3 regions of the Quatrionicoccus australiensis genome follow, and region 2 is predicted to be linked to each of the others. Evidence: riboswitches for the same ligand, from Rfam matches in the RefSeq annotation. Region 2 holds a riboswitch; each other region holds the start of a gene.
The links. Region 2 has a riboswitch for cobalamin ahead of KI612_RS09590 (energy-coupling factor ABC transporter permease). Riboswitches for the same ligand answer to the same signal wherever they lie in the genome.
Positions count from the first base shown of each region.

Region 1: another riboswitch for cobalamin. It lies ahead of KI612_RS19975 (TonB-dependent receptor); the one in region 2 lies ahead of KI612_RS09590 (energy-coupling factor ABC transporter permease).
Region 3: another riboswitch for cobalamin. It lies ahead of KI612_RS11440 (ribonucleoside-diphosphate reductase subunit alpha); the one in region 2 lies ahead of KI612_RS09590 (energy-coupling factor ABC transporter permease).

Region 1 covers NZ_CP075188.1:4,018,287-4,025,433, reverse strand. Annotated here, with positions in the region: gene KI612_RS19030 (TonB-dependent receptor domain-containing protein) at 1-1,134, opposite strand, end outside; partial or broken gene KI612_RS19975 (TonB-dependent receptor) at 1,261-1,704, opposite strand; cobalamin riboswitch at 1,807-2,013, opposite strand; gene KI612_RS19025 (hypothetical protein) at 2,129-2,326, shown strand; gene KI612_RS19020 (cell division protein ZapA) at 2,328-2,663, shown strand; RNA gene ssrS (6S RNA) at 2,698-2,877, shown strand; gene KI612_RS19010 (EVE domain-containing protein) at 2,932-3,414, shown strand; gene KI612_RS19005 (sulfite exporter TauE/SafE family protein) at 3,417-4,223, shown strand; gene KI612_RS19000 (enoyl-CoA hydratase/isomerase family protein) at 4,224-5,000, opposite strand; gene KI612_RS18995 (DUF485 domain-containing protein) at 5,132-5,452, shown strand; gene KI612_RS18990 (cation acetate symporter) at 5,452-7,125, shown strand.
Region 2 covers NZ_CP075188.1:1,996,363-2,003,509, reverse strand. Annotated here, with positions in the region: gene KI612_RS09630 (lmo0937 family membrane protein) at 1-67, opposite strand, end outside; gene KI612_RS19950 (aldehyde dehydrogenase family protein) at 195-593, opposite strand; gene KI612_RS19945 (acyloxyacyl hydrolase) at 707-865, shown strand; gene mgtA (magnesium-translocating P-type ATPase) at 891-3,422, shown strand; gene KI612_RS09610 (hypothetical protein) at 3,448-3,630, opposite strand; gene KI612_RS09605 (chaperone modulator CbpM) at 3,742-4,059, opposite strand; gene KI612_RS09600 (DnaJ C-terminal domain-containing protein) at 4,073-4,972, opposite strand; gene KI612_RS09595 (DUF302 domain-containing protein) at 5,086-5,526, opposite strand; cobalamin riboswitch at 5,653-5,873, shown strand; gene KI612_RS09590 (energy-coupling factor ABC transporter permease) at 6,017-6,694, shown strand; gene KI612_RS09585 (energy-coupling factor ABC transporter substrate-binding protein) at 6,691-7,080, shown strand; gene cbiQ (cobalt ECF transporter T component CbiQ) at 7,070-7,147, shown strand, end outside.
Region 3 covers NZ_CP075188.1:2,368,991-2,376,137, forward strand. Annotated here, with positions in the region: gene KI612_RS11435 (adenosylcobinamide amidohydrolase) at 1-1,518, opposite strand, end outside; gene KI612_RS11440 (ribonucleoside-diphosphate reductase subunit alpha) at 1,592-4,363, opposite strand; cobalamin riboswitch at 4,525-4,724, opposite strand; gene KI612_RS11445 (PaaI family thioesterase) at 4,881-5,324, shown strand; gene KI612_RS11450 (3'-5' exonuclease family protein) at 5,387-6,766, shown strand; gene KI612_RS11455 (ATP-binding protein) at 6,926-7,147, shown strand, end outside.

The sequences.
Region 1 (7,147 bases), 2.0 Mb from region 2:
GGCAAACAATGAGAGGTTCACGTCGGTGGTCGGCTTGAAGGTGAGACCGGCGGTCGACTTGTTGGTCGGGACCAGCGGGATTCTGTTGCCGGCATTAGAACCATCGCGGAACTCAGCCTTTTGCAGGTTGAGGCCGGCGTTGATCTGCCAGTGCGGGCTGATCTCGTAGCTGGCGAATGTGTCGACGCCCTGGTGGCGGGTTTTCGCCATGTTGACGTTTTCGGTACCGTTGTAGGCGATCTCGTCGGTCATGTTCAGGCTGTAGGCCGTGACCTTGAGTGAATAGCCGTTACCGGTCCATTGCCCGCCGAGATCGACGAAGGTACCGCGTTCGGGACGGACCGGGTTGCTCGCGAAGCCGGCCGGTCCGAGTACGGTGAGTTCATCGAGATTGGCGAAGCGGAAGGTGGTACCGGCGCGCGTGAACAGGCGGAAACCGGGAGCCAGTTTGTAGCTCAGGCCGACCTCGCCGACGCCCCGGCTGTGGTCGTTACTGATGCTTTTGCCGGTGGTGTCACGGGCCGATTGTTCTACTTGCTGGTAGCGACTGCCGGCGGTCAGGGTCAGGTCCGAGGTAAGGCGCGTCTGATTCTGCAGGTAGACGGCCTGGCTGGTCTGGCTGATGGTAACCGTCTTGGTGATCGGAGCATGATCGCCGGCGGATTTGTCAGAGGTCAGTTCGCCATCGTAGTAGTCGAAGCCGAAGGTGGTCTTGCTGTTCAGGCCGGCCAGACCGTGATCCCATTGCAGACGCGGCGTGAACGAGACAGTGTTGGTCTTGCGGCGGTCGAAGGAACCCCAATCGGAAATCCAGGATGTGTTGTCGACCTCCGTGTAGCCGAGTTCGGCGGCGAAGCTCAAGCTATCAGCGAGACGCCAGGTAATGCCGGGACGGACGAAGGCGGTGCGACGTTCGGCGTAGCTGTCGTTGGTGGCTGCCTGGCGCGGATCATTTTCATATTGCGCCTTGCTCAACGAGCCGGGCAGGCCGATATCCAGTGCTGACCAGCCAATATCGACGAAAGCTTCACCGCGGTCGAAGCGCATGCCCAGGCGGCCAGAAAGATTGTTGCGTTCCTGCTTGTTGTTCTTCCGCCAGCCGTCTGTTGCCTGATGGTTGACGGCGAGGGCCAGGTCGAATTTGTCGACTTGTCTGGCGATACTGGCCGATAGCTGGCGGCCATTGTCGCTGCCGAGACCGGCTTGAATGCTGGCGCCGTCACGCTGCTTGCCGGTGATGATATTGATTACGCCACCGACCGCGTTGTCGCCGTAAAGGATGGCGGCGCTGCCGCTGACAATTTCGATGCGTTCGACGCTGTCGAGCGGAATGAGGCCCCAATCGACGTTTGAGGTATCAAGCGGATTCAGGCGCAGGCCGTTGAGCAGGACCAGGGTGCGCTGGGCGGCACCTTCACCAAAGCCACGCATGTCGATTGAAGTGTCGGCGCCAATTGAGCCGTATAGCGGTGTGACCTGCAGGCCGGCGTTGTAGCGCAGGACATCGGGCAGCGTCTGGGCGCCGGAGTCGCGGATGTCCTCGCGGGTAATGGTCGTTACGTTCGATGCCGTGGCTAGCGAGGAGTCGCTGAAACGGCTCGCGGTGACGACCACGTCGTCGAGGAGTGCCAATTGCTGGGCAGCGGCAGGAATGGCAAAAAGAGCGGGCAGCAGCACCGCCAAAGGCTTGAGACGTGAATTCATGATTTCCCTTTCCCGACAGGCGTCCCCGCACGTCGGAACAGCATTGAAAAGGAAGTGTGGGGAGTGAATTCAGGTCGGGGACCGGCACCACCGCCCCGTGGCACTTCCGTTGGTGTCCAGGCCGGTATCCGGGCTTGCAAGTCTTGACGCGTCGCCTTCCCAGGTTTGCACCCAGTGGCCTGATGACGCGCCCGCACTTGCTTACCGTTGCGGGGGCAGCAGCGGAATGGTCTCGATGGAGACGCACCGCTTTCCCGTTTAACTGCGCTTGGAGATTCCGTACGCAGCACCTGTAACGGCGCGCATTCTACCTTGTGACGTATTGCTGCGCAGCAAAAATTACAGTTTGTCCTTCTACAAACTACTTTGAGAATAAAGGCTTAGTCCTTGACCATGCGGGCTTTTAACATTTATAGTCCGGGCCATGAATAGCGAACTCGAAGCACTCGAAGGCAAGGTTGAACAGGTCGTTGCCCTGGTTCAGCAGTTGCGTGCCGAGAACGAAGTACTGAAGAACCAGATGGCTGCGGCCGAGGTCGAGCGCCTGCATTTGCGCCAGACCATGGCGGCGGCGCGCGAACGCCTCGAAGGCCTGGTCGACAAGCTGCCCGAGGATGTCTGAGATGAGCGCCGAGACCAATTTCCTTGATGTCAAGATCATGGGCCGCGAATATCGCGTGGCCTGCACCGCCGAGGAGCGCGATGCGCTGTTGCTGGCGGTCGATCTGGTCGACGGCAAGATGCGCGAAATCGCCCAGCGCACCAAGAGCACCATTGCCGAGCGTGTTGCCGTCATGGCCGCGCTGAACATCGCGCACGAGCTGCTTTCCGGGGATTCCCGCAGTGGCGAAAAAAGCTTTGCGGAAGCGGTTGATACTTCCGAAGCAAAGCGTAGAATCGACGACATGGGAGCACGGATAGACACCGTGCTGGCGCCCCAGCAGCAACTGGATCTCTGATCAATTCCTGCTGATCCCGGCGCTATCCGCCGAGTGTCCCCTGCGGTGTTTGTTAAGGCCATATATTCCTTGAACCAATGCTAATTGGCATCGGTTGCGGACCGTCAATCCGCTGTTGTGCGTGCTCTTCGTCGAGCGTGCCTGATGCGGAAGGAACGTAGCCACTCTGGACTCAGGTTCAGGATGCCGGCCTGACGGCACTTGCGGGGGCCAATCTTCAACGGGTGGCAGAGTTTCTGCCACCCGTTTTCATTTCCGAAATCGCGACATGAACTACTGGTTGATGAAATCCGAGCCTGACGAGGTGTCGATCGACGATCTCGCTGCAGCACCCGACCGGACGGTGCCATGGTTCGGCGTTCGCAACTACCAGGCGCGCAATTTCATGCGCGACGCGATGCAGGTCGGCGACCTCGCCTTCTTCTATCATTCCGGCTGTGCCGAGCCGGGCATCGCCGGCATTTGCGAGGTGTGTTCCGGGCCCTATCCGGATGCCACGCAGTTCGCGCCGCAAAGCCCGTATTTCGATCCCAAGTCGCCCCCGGATAATCCGCGCTGGCTGTTGCGCGATGTTCGGTTTGTCAGCAAAACGCGTTTTGTTCCGCTCGCAGAACTGCGCCAGCATCCTGAACTTGCCGGCATGCGCCTGCTGGCGCGCGGCAATCGTTTGTCGATAACGCCGGTGACAGGAGATGAATGGGATTTCATCGTCGGGCAGTTGCTCGCTATCACCCAATTGAAAAGGTCTTGAGAATGGCTATTGAGTGGTTGATTGCCTATTTGTTGCTGGGTGCCCTGGTCGGGATTTTTGCCGGCTTGCTCGGGGTGGGCGGTGGCGGCATCATGGTGCCCCTGCTGACGGCGATGTTTGCCGCCCAGGGGGTGGGCAGCGAGCATCTGGTTCATCTGGCGCTCGGTACCTCGATGGCGGCCATCGTCCTGACTTCGATTTCGAGTCTGCGCGCCCATCATGCGCATGGTGCGGTACGCTGGGACATCGTCAGGGCGATTGCGCCGGGCGTCCTGCTCGGCACCTTTGCCGGGACTTTTGTCGCTTCACGCGTGCCGACGCAGCCGCTGGCCATTTTCTTTGCCTGCTTCATGGCTTACGTGTCGCTGCAGATGATCCTCAACGTCAAGCCGAAGCCTTCTCGCAACCTGCCCGGTGCCGCCGGCATGGCGGGCGTCGGCGCGGGCATCGGCATCATTTCGGCGCTGGTGGCGATCGGCGGCGGCTCGCTGTCGGTGCCCTTCATGACCTGGTGCAACGTCAAGATGCAGAACGCAATCGGCACCTCCGCGGCAATCGGCCTGCCGATCGCGCTGTCCGGGGCGTTGGGCTATCTGATCAACGGTTGGGGCAGTGCCGGTTTGCCGGATTGGTCATTCGGCTATGTTTACCTGCCGGCTTTCCTGCTGATCAGCAGCGTTTCCTTTTTCACGGCGCCGCTCGGTGCGCGCCTGGCACACCGCCTGCCGGTCGCGACGCTGAAGAAAATCTTTGCCGGGGTGTTGATCCTGCTCTCGGCAAAGATGCTGCACACGGTGTTTGGCGGCTGATCAGCGCGCCTTGAACACCGGTTTGCGCTTGGCCAGGAAGGCATCCAGACCTTCCTTGTAGTCCTCGGTGTCGAGGAAGGCGAAGGAGGCGGCTTTTTCCTCGTCGTTGAGCGGTCGACCGTTCTGCAGGCGGCGAATCCATTGCTTGTGCCAGCCGGCGACCAGCGGGGCACCGTTGCAGATGCGGCGGGCGGTGGCGTAGGCCTCGTCCTCGACCTGCGCATCCGGCACGACGCGCGTCACCAGTCCTTTTTCGTAGGCTTCGGTGGCGGTCAGGATGCGCCCTTCGAGCAGGATTTCCTTCATCACGGCAGCGCCGGCCAGCTTGAGCAGGCCTTCCATTTCGCCCGGATACATCGAAAAACCGAGCTTGTTGATCGGCGCGCCGAAACGGGCGTTTTCGTTGCAGATGCGCAGATCGCAGACGCCGGCGATTTCCAGGCCGCCGCCGATGCAGGCGCCTTGGATCATGGCGACGGTCGGGTGCGGGCAATCGGCAATGGCATTGAGCGCCAGGGCGACCTGGCCGTGATAGTGCAGCGCCTGTTCGAGCGTCGTGCGGGCCGTGACAAACTCCTCCAGGTCGCCGCCGGCCGCGAAGGCTTCGTGGCCGGCGCCGCGAATGACGATGCAGCGCACGTTACGGTCGACCGACAAAATGGCCATGTTTTCAGCCAGTTGCTGCCACATCGCGAGATCGATGGCGTTCAGTTTGCCGGGGTTGTTCAGGGTGAGAGTGGCGATTTCGCCGTTATTGCAGAGGTCGACCGTAGCCATAACGAATGCTTATCCGTGTTGCGAAATTGTGAATTATAGAGCTACCCGGATTCACTATTAGCCAATGTCTTATATAAGATATAATACCGCCGCCGGTTTTCCGGTAATTATTAATTAAGGGGACAGCAACCATGAGCAGCGCGATGTATGAGCGGATGCGGGCCAATCCGAAATTTCAGGAACTTGTCGGGAAACGCACGCGTTTCGCAACGACCCTGGCGGCCATTGTTTTGATCATGTTTTACGGCTTTGTGATGGTGGTGGCATTCAACCCCGTCGCTTTGGGGCAGCCGGTCAGTGAAGGTTCGATGTGGACTGTGGGAGTCGCAGTCGAACTGTTCATGTTCATTTTCTTCTGGGTGCTTACCGCCGTTTATGTGAAGCGCGCCAACACCGAGTTTGATTCCCTGACCCAAGAAATCGTCAAGGAAGCCTGGAAGGAGAACAAATAATGCGTCATCTGAGCAAAATTACTACCGCACTCGGCCTTTTCGCCGTTGCAGCGACGGCCTTTGCCGGTGGCCCGCTTGAGGGCGTCACCGAGCAGCAGGCGACCAACTGGCACGCCATCATCATGTTCTGCATCTTCGTCACGATGACGATGGGCATTACCTACTGGGCCGCCAGTCGCACCAAGTCGACGGCTGACTTCTACACCGCAGGCGGTGGCATCACCGGTTTCCAGAATGGTCTGGCAATCGCCGGCGACTACATGTCGGCCGCAACGCTGCTCGGTCTGACCGCCATGGTCTATGGCAAGGGCTACGACGGCTACATCTACATGCTGGCCTTCTTTGCCGGTTGGCCGATCATCCTCTTCCTGATGGCTGAACGCCTGCGCAACCTGGGCAAGTTCACCTTCTCCGACATCACCGCCTATCGCCTCGATCAGGGCAAGGTGCGCACCATGGCCGCGATTTCGTCGCTGGTCGTGGTCTGCTTCTACCTGATTGCCCAGATGGTTGGTGCCGGTCAGCTGATCAAGCTGCTCTTCGGTCTGGAATACAACGTCGCGATCTTCGCCGTCGGCATCCTGATGATGGTGTACGTGACCTTCGGCGGCATGGTTGCCACGACCTGGGTGCAGATCATCAAGGCCTGCATGTTGCTGGCCGGTGGCACGCTGGTGATGTTCCTAGCTTTCAGCCAGTTCGGCTTTTCGTTCCAGACGTTGGTCGAAAAGGCGACGGCAGCACATGCCCTCGGTCCCAAGCTGATGTATCCGGGCAGCCTGCTGGCCGATCCGGTAACTGCCATTTCGCTCGGCCTCGGCCTGATGTTCGGTACGGCTGGCCTGCCGCACATCCTGATGCGCTTCTTCACCGTGACCGATGCCAAGGAAGCCCGCAAGTCGGTGCTTTACGCCTCCGGTTTCGTTGCCTACTTCTTCAACGTCATCTTCCTGATGGGCCTGTGCGGCATCCTGATCGTCGGTCAGAACCCCGAGTTCTTCGAAGGCGGTGTGGTTGGCGGCAAGCTGATCGGTGGCGGCAACATGGTTGCCATGCACCTGGCCAAGGCGGTTGGCGGCGACATGCTGCTCGGCTTCCTGGCAGCGGTTGCCTTCGCCACCATCCTGGCTGTGGTTTCCGGTCTGGCACTGGCGGGCGCTTCGGCAATCTCGCACGACCTTTACGCCCGCGTCATCATGAAGGGCCAGGCTTCGGAAACGAAGGAAATTCGCGTTTCGAAGATCGCGACCATCTGCCTCGGCTTCGTTGCTATCGTGCTCGGCATCCTGTTTGAAAAGCAGAACATCGCTTTCATGGTCGGTCTGGCTTTCGGTGTGGCTGCGGCTGCCAACTTCCCGGTGCTGATCCTGTCGATGTACTGGAAGGGCCTGACGACGCGTGGCGCACTGTTCGGCGGCTACGGTGGCCTGGTTTCCGCCGTGCTCTTCGTGCTGTTCTCGAAGTCGGTCTGGGTCGATGTGCTGGGTTACAAGGCGGCTCTGTTCCCCTACACCCAGCCGGCACTGTTCGCGATGCCGATCGCTTTCCTGTTTGCCTACATCTTCTCGAAGACGGATTCGAGCGTGCGTGCCGGCAAGGAAATCGAGGCTTTCGACGACCAGTATGTCCGTGCCCAGACGGGTTACGGTGCGGCTTCCGCCAGCAATCACTAAGCTGCGCGAATAGCGAAAAACC
Region 2 (7,147 bases):
CGGTGTACGAGGTGACCAGGCCGAGCAGCCAGAGAATGAGCAGAACGACGGCAATGGTATAGAGCATGATGTTTCCTTCGCGGTGACGATCCGGAGCGGCCCTGCAACAGAGCCGTGTCCATGACCGGGGTTCACCGCAGACTACGCCGTCTTGCCCGTCGACAATGTGCGCTGGCTAACACATCGCCGGCGCTTCACAGAATGAAGTGGGTGTTGATGAAGCTGGATTTGTTGCCGAGCACGATGGCATCAAGCAACTTTTTCGAGGCCTCGGTCTGCTTGGCGGCAACCATGGTGCGGATCGAGAAGGCGCGCAGGGCGTCATGCACGGACAGCGTGCCCTCGGCCGAATCCTTGCGCCCGACGAAGGGAAAGACGTCCGGCCCGCGCTGGCACTGGCAGTTGATATTGACCCGGCACACCTGGTTGACCAGCGTATCGACCAGCGAGGCAATCTGTTCGGGATCACTACCGAAGATGCTGACCTGCTGGCCGTGGTCGGAGGTGATCACATAGTCGAGCGGCGTTTCGATGTCCTCGAAGGTGGCGACCGGGATGATCGGCCCGAACTGTTCCTCGCGGTAGAGCTTCATGCCCTCCCTGACCGGAAAGAGCACGGCCGGATAGAACAGCGTCTTGACCGTCGTGCCACCAGGGCGTCGGCCTGGCGTATACTTCCAATGCGCTGTGGGCGCCGGGACACGATATGGGCGGCCATTGGCAATTCGAAAACCGCCTTGGTGTCGGGCATGATTTCGGCAACTTCGAATTGAGCCTGAACCTGACCCACTTCTCGAATGGTGGCCTGCAGCAGCATAATCCCGGGGCCGAAATGCTGGGAATACGCTTTGCCCGGAAATTCTGAGAACTCGCCAATGCAAAGGCCGCCAATGCCGACCGACGCCAATAGCCCGCCCTGGTGGCTGGCACCCGACGCAGCAACGCTCGCCGCTTCCGGCTTGTCGAGCAGCGAGGCCCAGGCCCTGCTGGTGCAGCACGGCCCGAACGTTTTCCGCGAGCGGCAGCAGAAGTCGCTGTTGCGGCAATACATCAGCCGCTTCAAGAATCCGCTGGTCCTGATCCTGCTGGTGGCCAGCGCGGTCTCGGCACTGACCGGCGAGGCGACCAATTTCGTCATCATCAGCACGATCATCCTGCTCAGCGTGACGCTCGACTTCGTCCAGGAATACCGGGCGAATGCCGCTGCCGACAAGCTGCGCCAGTCGGTATCGGTGCGCGCCACGGTAGTGCGCGATGGCGTCAGCCGCGATATCCCGGTCAGCGAACTGGTGCCCGGCGATGTCGCGCTGCTCTCGGCCGGCGACCTGATTCCGGCCGACAGTCTGGTTCTGGAAGCACGCGACCTTTTCGTCAAACAATCGCTGTTGACCGGTGAAACCTACCCGGTCGAAAAGCGCCCGGGCCGGCCGGCCAAGACGGGTAACGATATCCAGGAAGCAAGCAACGCGGTTTTCATGGGTACGTCGGTGATCAGCGGCAGCGCCCGCATCCTGGTCGTCAGGACCGGCACAGCCACCGCCATCGGCGAAATTGCCGACAGCGTTTCCCGCCAGGCCGAGCCAACCTCCTTCGAGATCGGCACCAAGCGCTTCGGCATGCTGATCATGCGCCTCACCATCCTGATGGTGATGTTCGTACTGCTGGTCAATGCCTTCTTCCACAAGCCCTGGCTCGAGTCCTTTCTGTTTGCCGTGGCGCTGGCCGTCGGCCTGACGCCGGAACTGCTGCCGATGGTCGTTTCGGTGACACTGTCACGCGGCGCCATGCGCATGGCCAAACGCCACATGATCGTCAAACGCCTGTCGGCGATCCAGGATCTCGGTTCGATGGATGTGTTGTGCACCGACAAGACCGGCACGCTGACCGAGGCGAAGATCCGCCTGGAAAAACATGTCGATGCCGAGGGCCGGCCCAGCGAACGGGTGCTTGAGCTGGCCTTCTACAACAGCTTTTTTGAAACCGGCCTGAAAAGCCCGCTCGACGAAGCGATTCTGGCGCACGGCCAGATCGACACCGCCGCCTGGAAAAAAATCGACGAAGTCCCCTTCGATTTCGAACGCCGCCGCGTCTCGGTGCTGATCGACAACGGCCGGACGCGCTGGCTGGTGGTCAAGGGCGCGCCCGATGAAATCGTCGGTCTGTGCACACATTACGAAAGTTCCGGCGCCGAACAGCCCCAGGCGGTCGACGCCGCCGCACGGGCAAAAATCAGTACCCAATATCAGGCGCTAGAAAGCGAGGGCTTTCGCGCCCTCGGCATCGCCTGGCGCGAAGTCGCGCCGGATCACCCGCATGCCGTGATCAGCGACGAGAGCGAGCTGGTGCTGGCCGGCTTTGCCGCCTTTCTCGACCCACCCAAGGAAAGTGCCGGTTCGGCGCTCGCTGCCCTGCACCGCCAGGGCGTGGCGATCAAGGTGGTGACCGGCGACAGCGAGCTGGTTACCCGCCACGTCTGCGGCGAACTGAAAATTCCGGTGAGCGGCATCCTGCTCGGCAGCGATATCGCCGCCATGGACGATTACGCGCTTCAGGCCCGCGTCGAGGAGGCCAACCTGTTCTGCCGCGTCAATCCCGGCCAGAAGGAGCGGGTCATCCACGCGCTGCGGGCACGCGGCCACGTCGTCGGCTATCTTGGCGACGGCATCAACGATGCACCCTCGCTGCATGCGGCCGATGTCGGGCTGTCGGTCGATACGGCCGTCGATGTCGCCAAGGAGGCGGCCGACATGATCCTGCTCCGGCACGACCTGCATGTCATCCAGGCCGGCGTCCAGGAAGGCCGGCGCACCTTCGGCAACATCATGAAATACATTCTGATGGGCACCAGTTCCAATTTCGGCAACATGTTCAGCATGGCCGGCGCCGCCCTCTTCCTGCCTTTCCTGCCGATGTTGCCGACACAGATCCTGCTCAACAACATCCTCTACGACCTCTCCGAAATCCCGATTCCGCTCGACAAGGTCGATGCCGTCGACACCCGTACGCCGCGCATCATGGACATGCAGTTCGTGCGCAATTTCATGCTGGTGATCGGGCCGATCAGTTCGCTGTTCGATTTCCTGACCTTCTACATCCTGCTGCATGTGCTGCAGGCCGACGAGAAACTGTTCCAGACCGGCTGGTTCGTCGAGTCGCTATGCACCCAGGTGCTGGTCATTTTCGTCATCCGGACGCGCGGCAGCCTGCTGCACAGCCGGCCGCATCCGGTACTTTTTGCCAGCTCGCTGGCTATCGTCGCGATTGCGGCAATCCTGCCGTTTACCTGGCTGGGCGGACATTTCGGCTTCGTGCCGCCACCCACCCGCTTCTATGCGATCCTCGGCGGCATGGTCGTCGCCTATCTGCTGGTCGTCGAACTGGCGAAACGACTGTTCTATCGCTGGATGCGCCAGACCGCATAGGCCGCCGGATCACCCGCTTTTGCCTTCAAGAGGCGGCGGGCAGGATGCCTTCCACTTCCATCACCGCGACTTCCACGCGGTTGCGCCCGTATTGCCGGTTACCGGTATTCCCCGTGTTGCCGCGTTCGCCCTGCGGACCGGCCGGACCGGCACAGGCGCCCAGAGCAAGGGCGGCGATCAGCAGAATGCTTGCCAGTGAATAGTTCATGGCAATTCCTTTTTCAGTTGTCGGCGGCCGGAAGAACCGCATGCTGCAGAGTGATGCCTCTGGCGCGCGGGGTCTGTTGGCTGGCGTACATATCGCCAGGTCAAATGCAGATCAGCGCACGCCGGGATGACGCAGGACATCGAGTTCGGCCTGCAACTCGCCGATGCGCCGGATCAGCGTCAGGGCGAGCGCCACGCCGTGATGATCGAGCTGAAAATCGTCGCGCAGGCGCCTGGCGCGCTTGACGGTCAACACCTGGCAAAGCTGAAAAACCAACGTTCCGGCCGGTCGACCGCTGGGCACGATGACACCGATGTCGACCAGGTCGTTCACCTCGCCGATCGACAATCCGGAGACTTCGGCCAGATGTTCGATATCGCAGACCGCCGTATCGTTCAGCCAGACCGCTTCGCTCAATTGCCTGCTCATGCCGCTGCTCCCGTCAGGAAATGCCGTCTTGGATTGAAATCGGAATTCGCCGCCAGCTGTTCGAACAACACCTGCTCGCGCGGGCCAAGCGCACCGGCGCTGCCATCCGCCGCACGCAGGCCGCGCCCGGCGAGGCGCAGCTTTTGCCCGGCCTGCGTGCCGGCCTTGATCTTGAGTTCAACCACCCCGCCCGCGTCGGAACCTGGACGGTCGCCCCGAGCACGGCCTCCCATGGCGTCAGCGGCAGGTCGAGGTAAAGATCGCGGCCGCTGACCCGGTAGAGCGGATGCGCCTGTACCGCCAGCGCCACGTAAAGATCGCCGGCCCGACCGCCATTGAAGCCGCTGCCGCCCTTACCGGCCAGACGCAGGCCCTTGCCGGCCAGACGCAGGCGCTGGCCGTCGGCAGCGCCGAGCGGAATGCTGATGCGAAACGTCCGGTCGACACGGTGGGCCAGGCCATTCTTGTCGTACTCCGGCAATTCGGCGCGCACCTCGATTTCACCGCCGCGAAAGAGCTGTTCGAGCGAAACATGCGCCGCCACTTCGTAATCCTGACCGGCAACCGGTGCCGGCTGGCGCTGCCGCCCGGAACGGCTGAAGGCGGCAAAGATGTCGGCCAGATCGACATCGTCAAAGCCGGCGGCATCGGTCTTGTTACGCTGCTGCCAGTCCGGCGGCGTGAATTGCTCGCCGCTCGGGCGGCTACCCAGGTTGTCATAAGCCTGCCGCTTTTCCGGGTCTTTCAGCGTCGCGTAGACCTCGGCCAGTGCCTTGAATTTTTCCTCACCCGCCGGGTCCTTCGACACATCGAGGTGATACTGGTGGGCAAGCTTGCGATAAGCCTTCTTGATCGCCTCGGCGCTCGCCGTACGTTCAAGGCCCATGGCCTGGTAGTAATCCCTGAATTTCATTGGCCTGCCTGCTGAGAGCGCCGGTCAAAACGGCATGCGCCATTCTCTCCGGCGATCAGCAGCGGCTCCGTGTGCCGGCACACATACGCCGGCGCTGCGGGGGTAAAACGAGACTAGCGCACCGCCTCGGCGACAACCCCTGTGAGCAGTTCATTGACCAGCGGCGCCGCCTTGCCCTGTGGCCGGCGGTAGCTCAGCCAGACCTTGCCGGCTTCGCCCGGCAGCGTGTAGATGGAAAGCGCGAACGGACACATCACGATGTTGTGCGGATCGAGTTCCATCATCTTCCGCGACAGGCCGGCCGAGCAGAATTCGATGATCTCGGCCTCGTCGAATATCTTGCGGCCGGCACCGATATCGGCACCGGTACGCGCCAGCATGTCGGCGATGTGCGAGGTGTAGTTGATGACCAGGCCACGGTTCTCGATGGCCATCACCACGGTCTCCTTGACGTCGGCAAAACTGCCCGTCACCTGCTGCCGGCTGACCCAGTCGTCGGCCTGTACCAGTGCGGTGTTGAGAAGGCAGATCAGGCTGATCAGCAGGCGACGCATGGCTAACTCCATAAGAAAAATCGAATGCTCGATTGTAAGAGGCAAGCCGGAAAATATCCTTATCGCCTGACGCCGGTCCGGATGGCGGCAAAAACAAAAAGTTGTCCGGCATCCGGTTTTCGTGACTATAATCCGCGCCATTCGGGTATCCCGGTTTGCAAGCGCAGGCCGGGATGAAACGGGAAGCCGGTGAAGAAGACGTTGCCCAGCAACGTTCCTCCATTCCGGCACAGCCCCCGCTGCTGTAAGCCAGACGACTCCACCCCACGCCACTGTGCATTGCATGGGAAGGTTGGTGGAGAAGGATGAAGGCGAGTCAGAAGACCGGCCCGATGCTTGTGTCGCACCATTCTCCGGGGTTCTGGGAAGGGTCTGAAGATTCGCCGTTGCTGCGTCCTGCGTGCCCGTGCACCCATGGTCCCAATCCGGCCTGTCCTCCGATCTCACCTGTCATACCCCGGCGTTTTAATTTAGCTTCGGGGATGAAGTCATGCACATCATGGAAGGTTTCCTGCCGCCGGCGCACGCCCTCGGCTGGAGTCTGGCTGCCCTGCCCTTCGTGGCACTCGGCGTGCGTTCGCTGCGCCGGCAACTGCAGGCGCAGCCGGAACAGCGCATGCTGCTCGGCGTCGCCGCCGCCTTTTCCTTCACGCTGTCGGCGCTGAAACTGCCGTCGGTGACCGGCAGTTGCTCGCACCCGACCGGCGTCGGCCTCGGCGCGCTGTTGTTCGGGCCGGCGGCGATGGTGCCGGTCGGCCTCGTTGTTCTGCTCTTTCAGGCCCTGCTGCTGGCACACGGCGGGCTGACCACGCTCGGCGCCAATCTGTTCTCGATGGCCATCGTCGGGCCTTTCGTCGCCGCCGGCCTGTTCCGCGCCGGCCGCGCCCTCGCCCTGCCGCTTTCCGCCTGCGTCTTTACCGCCGCCGCGCTCGGCGACCTGGCGACCTACGTAACGACAGCGATCCAGCTCGCCTGGGCCTTTCCCGATCCGGCCGGCGGCTTTGCCGGCTCGTTTGCCAAGTTCGGCGCCATTTTCGCGATCACCCAGATCCCGCTGGCGATCAGCGAGGGCCTGCTCACCGTGCTCGTGGTCAATGCGCTGCGCCGATTCAATGCCGAAGAGCTGCAAAAACTACCGCTGTTCGGTCAACGCGAGGTCAAGGCATGAAACTGCGCAACTTGCTGATTCTGGCTGCCGTCGTGCTGTTGACCGTGCTGCCGCTGTGGCTCGCCGCGCCGCCGGCAATCGGTCCGGACGGCGTCCCCGGCGAAGCTTTCGGCGGCGCCGACAACAAGGCGCAAGAAGCGATCAGCGAGATTGCGCCGGGTTACCGGCCGTGGTTTTCGCCGCTGCTCGAACCGGCGAGCGGCGAAATCGCCTCGCTGCTCTTCGCCTTGCAGGCAGCACTTGGCGCCGGCTTCATCGGCTATTGGCTGGGCGCTTCGGTGACGCGCGAACGCCTGCGCCGGGAAATGAACGAGAAAGCGGCCGGGCAAGAGGCCGCGCCGCCGGCAAGCAACCTATCCGGGAAAAACACAGCGCATGCTGATTGAACGCGCCGCCTACGGCAATCGCTGGCGCACTGTAAGCCCTGCCGCCAAGGGCCTGTTCGCGCTGGCC
Region 3 (7,147 bases), 370 kb from region 2:
GACGGCGCTCTGCCCCAGCGAGAAATCGAGTTCCGGCTCGCGGCCGCCACGATTGACGGCGATCAACGGGATGCCGGTTTCGCGCGAACGCTTTTCCCAGACGTCGCCCGGCCCCATGCCGTCGACCGGCGGCCAGTTGGCCGGCGAGAGCAGGATCTTTGCGCCGCGCGCCGCGAGTTGGGCGGCCGCATCGGGACGCCAGGCATCGGCGCAGATCAGCGTGCCAACGGCGATGCCATCGACCATGAAGGGCGTGCCTTCGGTGCCGGCCAACGACCAGGCTTCGGCCTGGCCGACCGGGCGCTGCTTGCGGTAGGCACCGAGAATGCGCCCGCTGCGGTCGATGGCGGCGACGCTATTGTGCAGCTTGCCGGTCTGCGCGTCGCGCTCGGCGAAACCGACGAAGAGCGCGACGCCGTTGTCGCGCGCGATGGCGGCCAGGCTGCTGATCCAGGCATCGGGGAAAGGCGCGATCCAGTCGGTGCCGACGCGTTTGGCAAAGTTGTAGCCGGTTTCGGCCAGTTCCGGCGTCACCACCCAGTCGGCGCCGTGGCGCACTGCCGCGCGGATGCCGTCTTCGATACGCGCCCGGTTGCCGACGATGTCGCCCGGCACGGGATCGAGATGCAGCAAGGCGAGACGCAGGTCGCCGGCGGCTTTGGCCGGGCCGGCCGCGGCGTCGCCGAAGCGCTTGCTGCCGGGCAGGAAATAGCCGTTCTGCTTGCCGAGCGCCTCGACCACCGCCGCGTAGGTCGCCTTGCCGATCAGCTCGCCGATGCGGCTATGACCGCCGGTGTAAGTGGCGCGCGGCGCCGCCGTGCCGGAAACGACGATGATGCTGTCGGTGCCGGTGCCGGTCGCCTGCACCTCTTTCGTGTAGCTGCTCGGCACCTTGAGGTCTTCGAGCGCCGCCGTCTTGCCCTCGGTGATGGTGATCAGGGCACGGGCCAGCGCCGCGTCGCTGAGTTCGATATTGGCCAGGACCATGATGTTGATGGTGCCGGCAGGCGTTTTTTCGTCGTTGGCACCTTCAATGTAGGCGCCGGCATCGACGCCGGTGCGGATGGCGTTGCTCTTCGCCCCGGCCGTGGCCAGCACGGTCACCGTCAGCGGGCCATGCCGGCGCGTGACGATGGCGAGATTGTCCATGTCGGCCGCCGTAGACATCTCGGCGACGGCGGCCGGCGGCAGTTGCAGACGCCCCGCCGTCGCGGCGCGTCGTTCTTCGCTGTAGCGCTTGCCGTCGGCACCCAGCTTCCTCCAGAGCAGCGGATGCGCCGCCTGGTTGAGGGCGGCGCGCGCCGTGAGCGGGCCGTCGCTGGTCGACAAGGCGCGCCGCTCGCCGGCAAAGCGCACGACCAGGGTCTTTTCCCAGAGGCCATCGCGCTCGCTGCGGTCGACCTGCGCCGTGGCGCCGATTTCGGCCGGCAAATCGAGGTCGACCGCCAGGGCGCAGACGGGCAACACCAGCAGCAAGGCCAGCGCCGGACGCAGGCAGGAAGCGAAGAAGGATTTCATCGAAATGTCTCGTGATACAGAAAGGCGGCAAGCTTAACCCGGCGCGCCGGCTTGGCTTGCACGTCCCTTCCCGTCACTGACACGCCTCGCAAGTCGGATCGTCAATCGCACAGAACTTCGGCGCCTCTTCCTGCACCACCGAGTCGTCGCGCCCGCCCGCCTTTTCGGCCTGGCTGGCACCCAGGGTGCGCAGGTAGTAGGTGGTTTTCAGGCCGCGCGTCCAGGCCAGCTTGTAGATCTCGTCGAGTTTCTTGCCGGAGGGCAGCGCGAGATAGAGGTTCAGCGATTGCGCCTGGTCTATCCATTTCTGCCGGCGGGCGGCGGCTTCGATCAGCCACACCGGGTCGATCTCGAAGGCCGTCGCGTAGCGCGCCTTGAGTTCGTCGGGCACGCGCTCGATGCGGGCGAGCGAGCCGTCGAAATACTTGAGGTCGGCGACCATGACTTCGTCCCACAGATCGAGCGCTTTCAGGTCGCGGACCAGCGCGTCGTTGACGACGGTGAACTCACCCGAGAGGTTGGATTTGACGTAGATGTTCTGGTAGGTCGGCTCGATGCTGGCCGAGACGCCGACGATGTTGGAGATGGTCGCGGTCGGCGCAATCGCCACGCAGTTGGAATTGCGCATGCCGTAACGGGCGATGCGTTCCTTGAGCGCGGCCCAGTCGAGACTCGATTCACGATTCACCTCGAGATAACCGCCCCGCCCTGCCTCGAGCAGCCGGATCGAGTCGAGCGGCAAAATGCCCTGATCCCACAAGCTGCCGGTGAAGCTGGAATAGCGGCCGCGCTCTCGCGCCAGTTCGCTGGAGGCCGAATAGGCGTGGTAGCAGACGGCTTCCATGGTCTGGTCGGCGAATTCCACCGCCGCGGTCGACGCGTAAGGCAGGCCGATTTCGTACAGGCAATCGGCAAAGCCCATGATACCGAGGCCGACCGGGCGATGCCGCAGGTTGGCGTTGCGCGCCTTGGGCGTCGCATAGAAATTGATGTCGACAACGTTGTCGAGCATGCGCAGCGCGGTGTTGATCGTGCGCGCCAGTTTGGCCTGGTCGAGCTGGCCGTCCTTGAGGTGCGCCAGCAGATTGACCGAACCGAGGTTGCAGACGGCGGTTTCCGAATCCGAAGTATTCAGCGTGATCTCGGTACAGAGGTTCGAGCTATGCACGACACCGACATGCTGCTGCGGCGAGCGCAGGTTGCAGGCATCCTTGAAGGTGATCCACGGATGGCCGGTCTCGAACAGCATGGTCAGCATCTTGCGCCACAGCTGCACGGCGGGGATTTTCTTGTGCAGCTTGAGTTGACCGCTGGCCGCCTGCGCTTCGTAGCCGAGGTAGGCGACCTCGAATTCGGCGCCGCACAATTCGTGCAAATCAGGCACGTCGACCGGTGAGAACAGCGTCCATTCAGCGTTTTCCATGACGCGCTGCATGAACAGGTCGGGAATCCAGTTGGCGGTGTTCATGTCGTGCGTGCGGCGGCGCTCGTCGCCGGTGTTCTTGCGCAGGTCGAGGAACTCCTCGATGTCGAGATGCCAGGTTTCGAGATAGGCACAGACCGCGCCCTTGCGCTTGCCGCCCTGGTTCACGGCGACTGCCGTGTCGTTGACTACCTTCAAAAAGGGAATCACGCCCTGGCTCTGCCCATTGGTACCCTTGATCCGGCTGCCCAGCGAACGCACCGGCGTCCAGTCGTTGCCCAGGCCGCCGGCGTATTTCTGCAGCAAGGCATTTTCCTTGATCGACTGGTAGATGCCCTCGAGATCGTCGGCGACGGTGGTCAGGTAGCACGACGACAGTTGCGAATGCAACGTGCCACTGTTGAACAGCGTCGGCGTCGAGCACATGAAATCGAAGCTGGAAATCAGGTCGTAGAACTCGATGGCGCGGGCTTCGCGGTCGATTTCGTTGAGCGCCAGGCCCATCGCGACACGCATGAAAAAAATCTGCGGCAGCTCGATGCGCCGCCCTTCGATGTGCAGGAAGTAGCGGTCGTACAGCGTCTGCAGGCCGAGATAGCCGAACTGCAGGTCGCGCTCGGGTTTCAGCGCAGCAGCAATGCGCGGCAGATCGTAGGTGGCGAGGCGCGAGTCGAGCAGTTCGGCGGCGATGCCCTGCTTGATGAAAACGGGCAGATATTCGGCGTTGACCGTTGCGAGCTCATCCAGCGTCACTGCCCGGCCGAGCACTTCACGCCCCAGGCTGGCCAGCAGCAGGCGGGCGGTGACCTGGTTGTAGGCCGGTTCGCGCTCGACCAGCGTGCGCGCGGCGAGGATCAGCGCCTGGTAGACGTCGGCCAGCGGCACGCCGTCGTAGAGATTCTTCAAGGCGCTTTCATAGATCGTCCTGGCCGACACCACGTCGCCGAGACCGAAGCAGGCGGCTTCGCAATTATTCAGCAGCAGCGCGCGATCGAGCGGCAGGCGCACGCCGTTGTCGAGCACGTGCAGTTCGGCAACGCTGACTTCCTCAAGCTGGCTGGCCGCCCGCTCGGCAGCGCGGCGTTCGCGGTAAAGCACGTAGGCGCGGGCAACATCGTGTTCGCCGGCGCGCATCAGCGCCAGTTCGACCTGGTCCTGGATGTCCTCGATATGCACCGTGCCGCCGTCCGGCGAGCGCCGGGTCAGCGAATTGACCACGGTCTGGGTCAGGCGGGCAACCAGTTCGCGGATGCGCGAGGACACCGCGCTCTGGCTGCCCTCGACGGCGAGAAAAGCCTTGCTCAGCGCAACCGCGATCTTGTCGGGATCGAAGGCGACGAGCGCGCCGTTGCGGCGGATGACCTGCAGGGCAGCTACCGCGAACTGATTAGCGGCAGAGAGAGACTGGACATTGGATTGCAAGGCGATTCTCCGTATCGGGGGGCGGAGAACCGAGTGCGCGGGCCGCTGGCGCAGGCCGACCGGTGCAACGGGAAGCATCCCGAACACGGCTCGACACAACGGACAAACGGCAAGAGACCACGCAAAAACCTCTCGTCAGGGACACCCCGCCCCAAAATCATGAAAAAGGACACATTGAGGCAGGTCTCCTGGCTCTCGGCTCAGCGCGTTTCACCTGCCTTCCCGGACGCATCCAGTGGCATGGGGTGGCGAAACGCTCGCCGATTACAGTTGCGGGGGCAGCCCCGGGATACAGGTCGAAGACCTGGCACCGGATTCCCTTTCAATCCCCTTGCGGGGAACCTTCAATGGACGGCAGTCTAAAGGGGGCGCGATGATGACGTCAAGCAAAAAACACTACATGCAGTAGATTCAACCAGACAAACCACTAAATACGGTAAGCAAGCCAAGCTTGACGTATACGTCAACGCCACTCTAAAGTGAGTCCGGCCCAAGACCAAAAAAACGGAGACAAACCATGGCGCACATTGCCAACCCCGACTTCAAGACCAGCGTCGCCGCCAGCTTTGCCAGGCAAAACGCGATGCAGCTGATTCGCGCCAGCCTGCCGCTGATCGAACACGGCCGTACGGAAATCCACATCCCGCACTGGGCAGGCGTCGAGCAGCAACATGGCTACGTCCATGGCGGCGTGGTCGGCATGATTGCCGACTCGGCGGCGGGCTACGCGGCAATGACCGTGGTACCGGCCAGCGCCTCGGTACTGACCGTCGAATACAAGATGAACCTGGTCGCTCCCGCCGATGGCGAGACCCTCGTTGCCCGCGGCGAGGTGGTCCGGCCGGGACGCACGCTGATCGTGACCAAGGCCGAGGTCTATGCCTGCAAGGACGGCAAGGAAACGCTGTGCGCCATCATGCAGCAGACGATCATGGTGATGCACGGCAAGAGCGAGAAGTAAGCAACAGCGGGCTTGCCCGTTCTGGCGGTATCATCGCGGCCTGTCCCGATTTCCGCCCCGCCATGCACCGCAAACCCCTCGCCTTCGTCGACCTCGAAACCACCGGTGCCACCGCCGCCTTTGACCGCATCACCGAAATCGGCATCGTCGAGGTCGATGCCGACGGTTCCGTGCGTGAGTGGCAGCAGCTGGTCAATCCCGGCGTGTCGATTTCGCCCTTCATCGAGCAGTTGACCGGTATCAGCAATGCCATGGTGGCGACGGCGCCGCCGTTTGAGGATGTCGCCGCCGAGGCGCTGCAACGCCTGCAGGGGCGGCTGTTCATCGCGCACAATGCGCGCTTCGACTATGGCTTCCTGAAAACCGAGTTCAAGCGCCTGGGCATCGATTTCCGCGCTTCCGTGCTGTGCACCGTCAAGCTGTCGCGCGCCTTGTATCCGGAGCACAAGCGGCACAATCTCGACTCGCTGATCGAGCGCCACGGCCTGCAGGCGGCGGCACGCCACCGGGCACTCGCCGATGCGCAGCTGATCCATCAATTCTGGCAAAAAATCCAGGTCGACCGTAGCGGCGAGGCGCTGAGCGCCGCGCTCGACGCGCAGAACGCCTACCCCAGCCTGCCGCCGCACCTCGATGCGGCGATCCTCGACGAACTGCCGGAAAGCCCCGGCGTCTACCTGTTCTACGGTGAAAACAATCTGCCGCTCTACATCGGCAAGGCGAAGGACATCCGCCAGCGCGTGCTGTCGCATTTTGCCGCCGACCACAAGTCGGCCAAGGAAATGGCGATCGCGCAGCAGGTCCGCCGCATCGACTGGATGGAGACGGCCGGGGAGATCGGCGCACTGTTGCAGGAGGCGGCCCTGGTCAAGACGATGCAGCCCGGCCTCAACCGCCAGTTGCGCAAGAACGACGAAGTGTGCACCTGGACGCTGGTCGACGAAGGCGAAGGCTGGCTGCGCCCGGAACTGCGCTCGGCGCGCGAGATCGAGTTCAACCTGCACACATCGAGTTACGGCCTGTTCAAGACGAAAAAGGAAGCGCGCGACGTGCTGCGCACCTTCGCCGAATCGCACAACCTGTGCGACACCCTGCTCGGCCTGGAAAAGGGCATTCCCGGCAAGCCCTGTTTCGGCCACCAGATCCGGCGCTGCAAGGGCGCCTGCGTCGGCAGCGAGCCGCTCGCCAAACACAGCATGCGCCTGGTCGGCGCCCTGACCGGGCTGAAACTGCTCGCCTGGCCTTACGCCGGCCCGGCCCTGATCCACGAGGGCGAAGAAGCCCACCTGATCGACGGCTGGCGCTACCTGGGCACGGTCAAGAGCGAGTCCGACATCGATGCTCTGCTCGCCGCGCCGCGCCCGGCTTTCGAGCGCGACACCTACAAGATCCTCGCCAAGTACGTCGGCAAGCTGAAGCCCTGCACCCGCCAGCCGCGTTAGTCGCAGAATCGCCGGCCAACGGCGCGCCAAAACCATCTTCACCGTGTGGTATAAAGTTGTCGCAAGCATTCCACCGGCTCCCGGCCCTGGGCGAATGCGCATAAACACCGGTCCTGAAACCTCCTGCCAGGCGCAATCAAATCTGAATCATCCGGACGCATGATCAATACCGTTTCCCGCCGCCTGTCGCTTTCGCTGGGCGCACTGATCCTGGTGCTGCTGGTCCTGTTGGCCGGCGCGGGCTTCATCGCCCTGCGCCTGGCAACCGAAAAAACCGTCTCGCTGACCTTGCAGCAACTGGCCGAGACGCATGCGCTGGCGCATCAGGAAACCTTCCGCCAGGCCCAGACCAGCGTGCAGCGCCTGCACAAGGAACTGTTG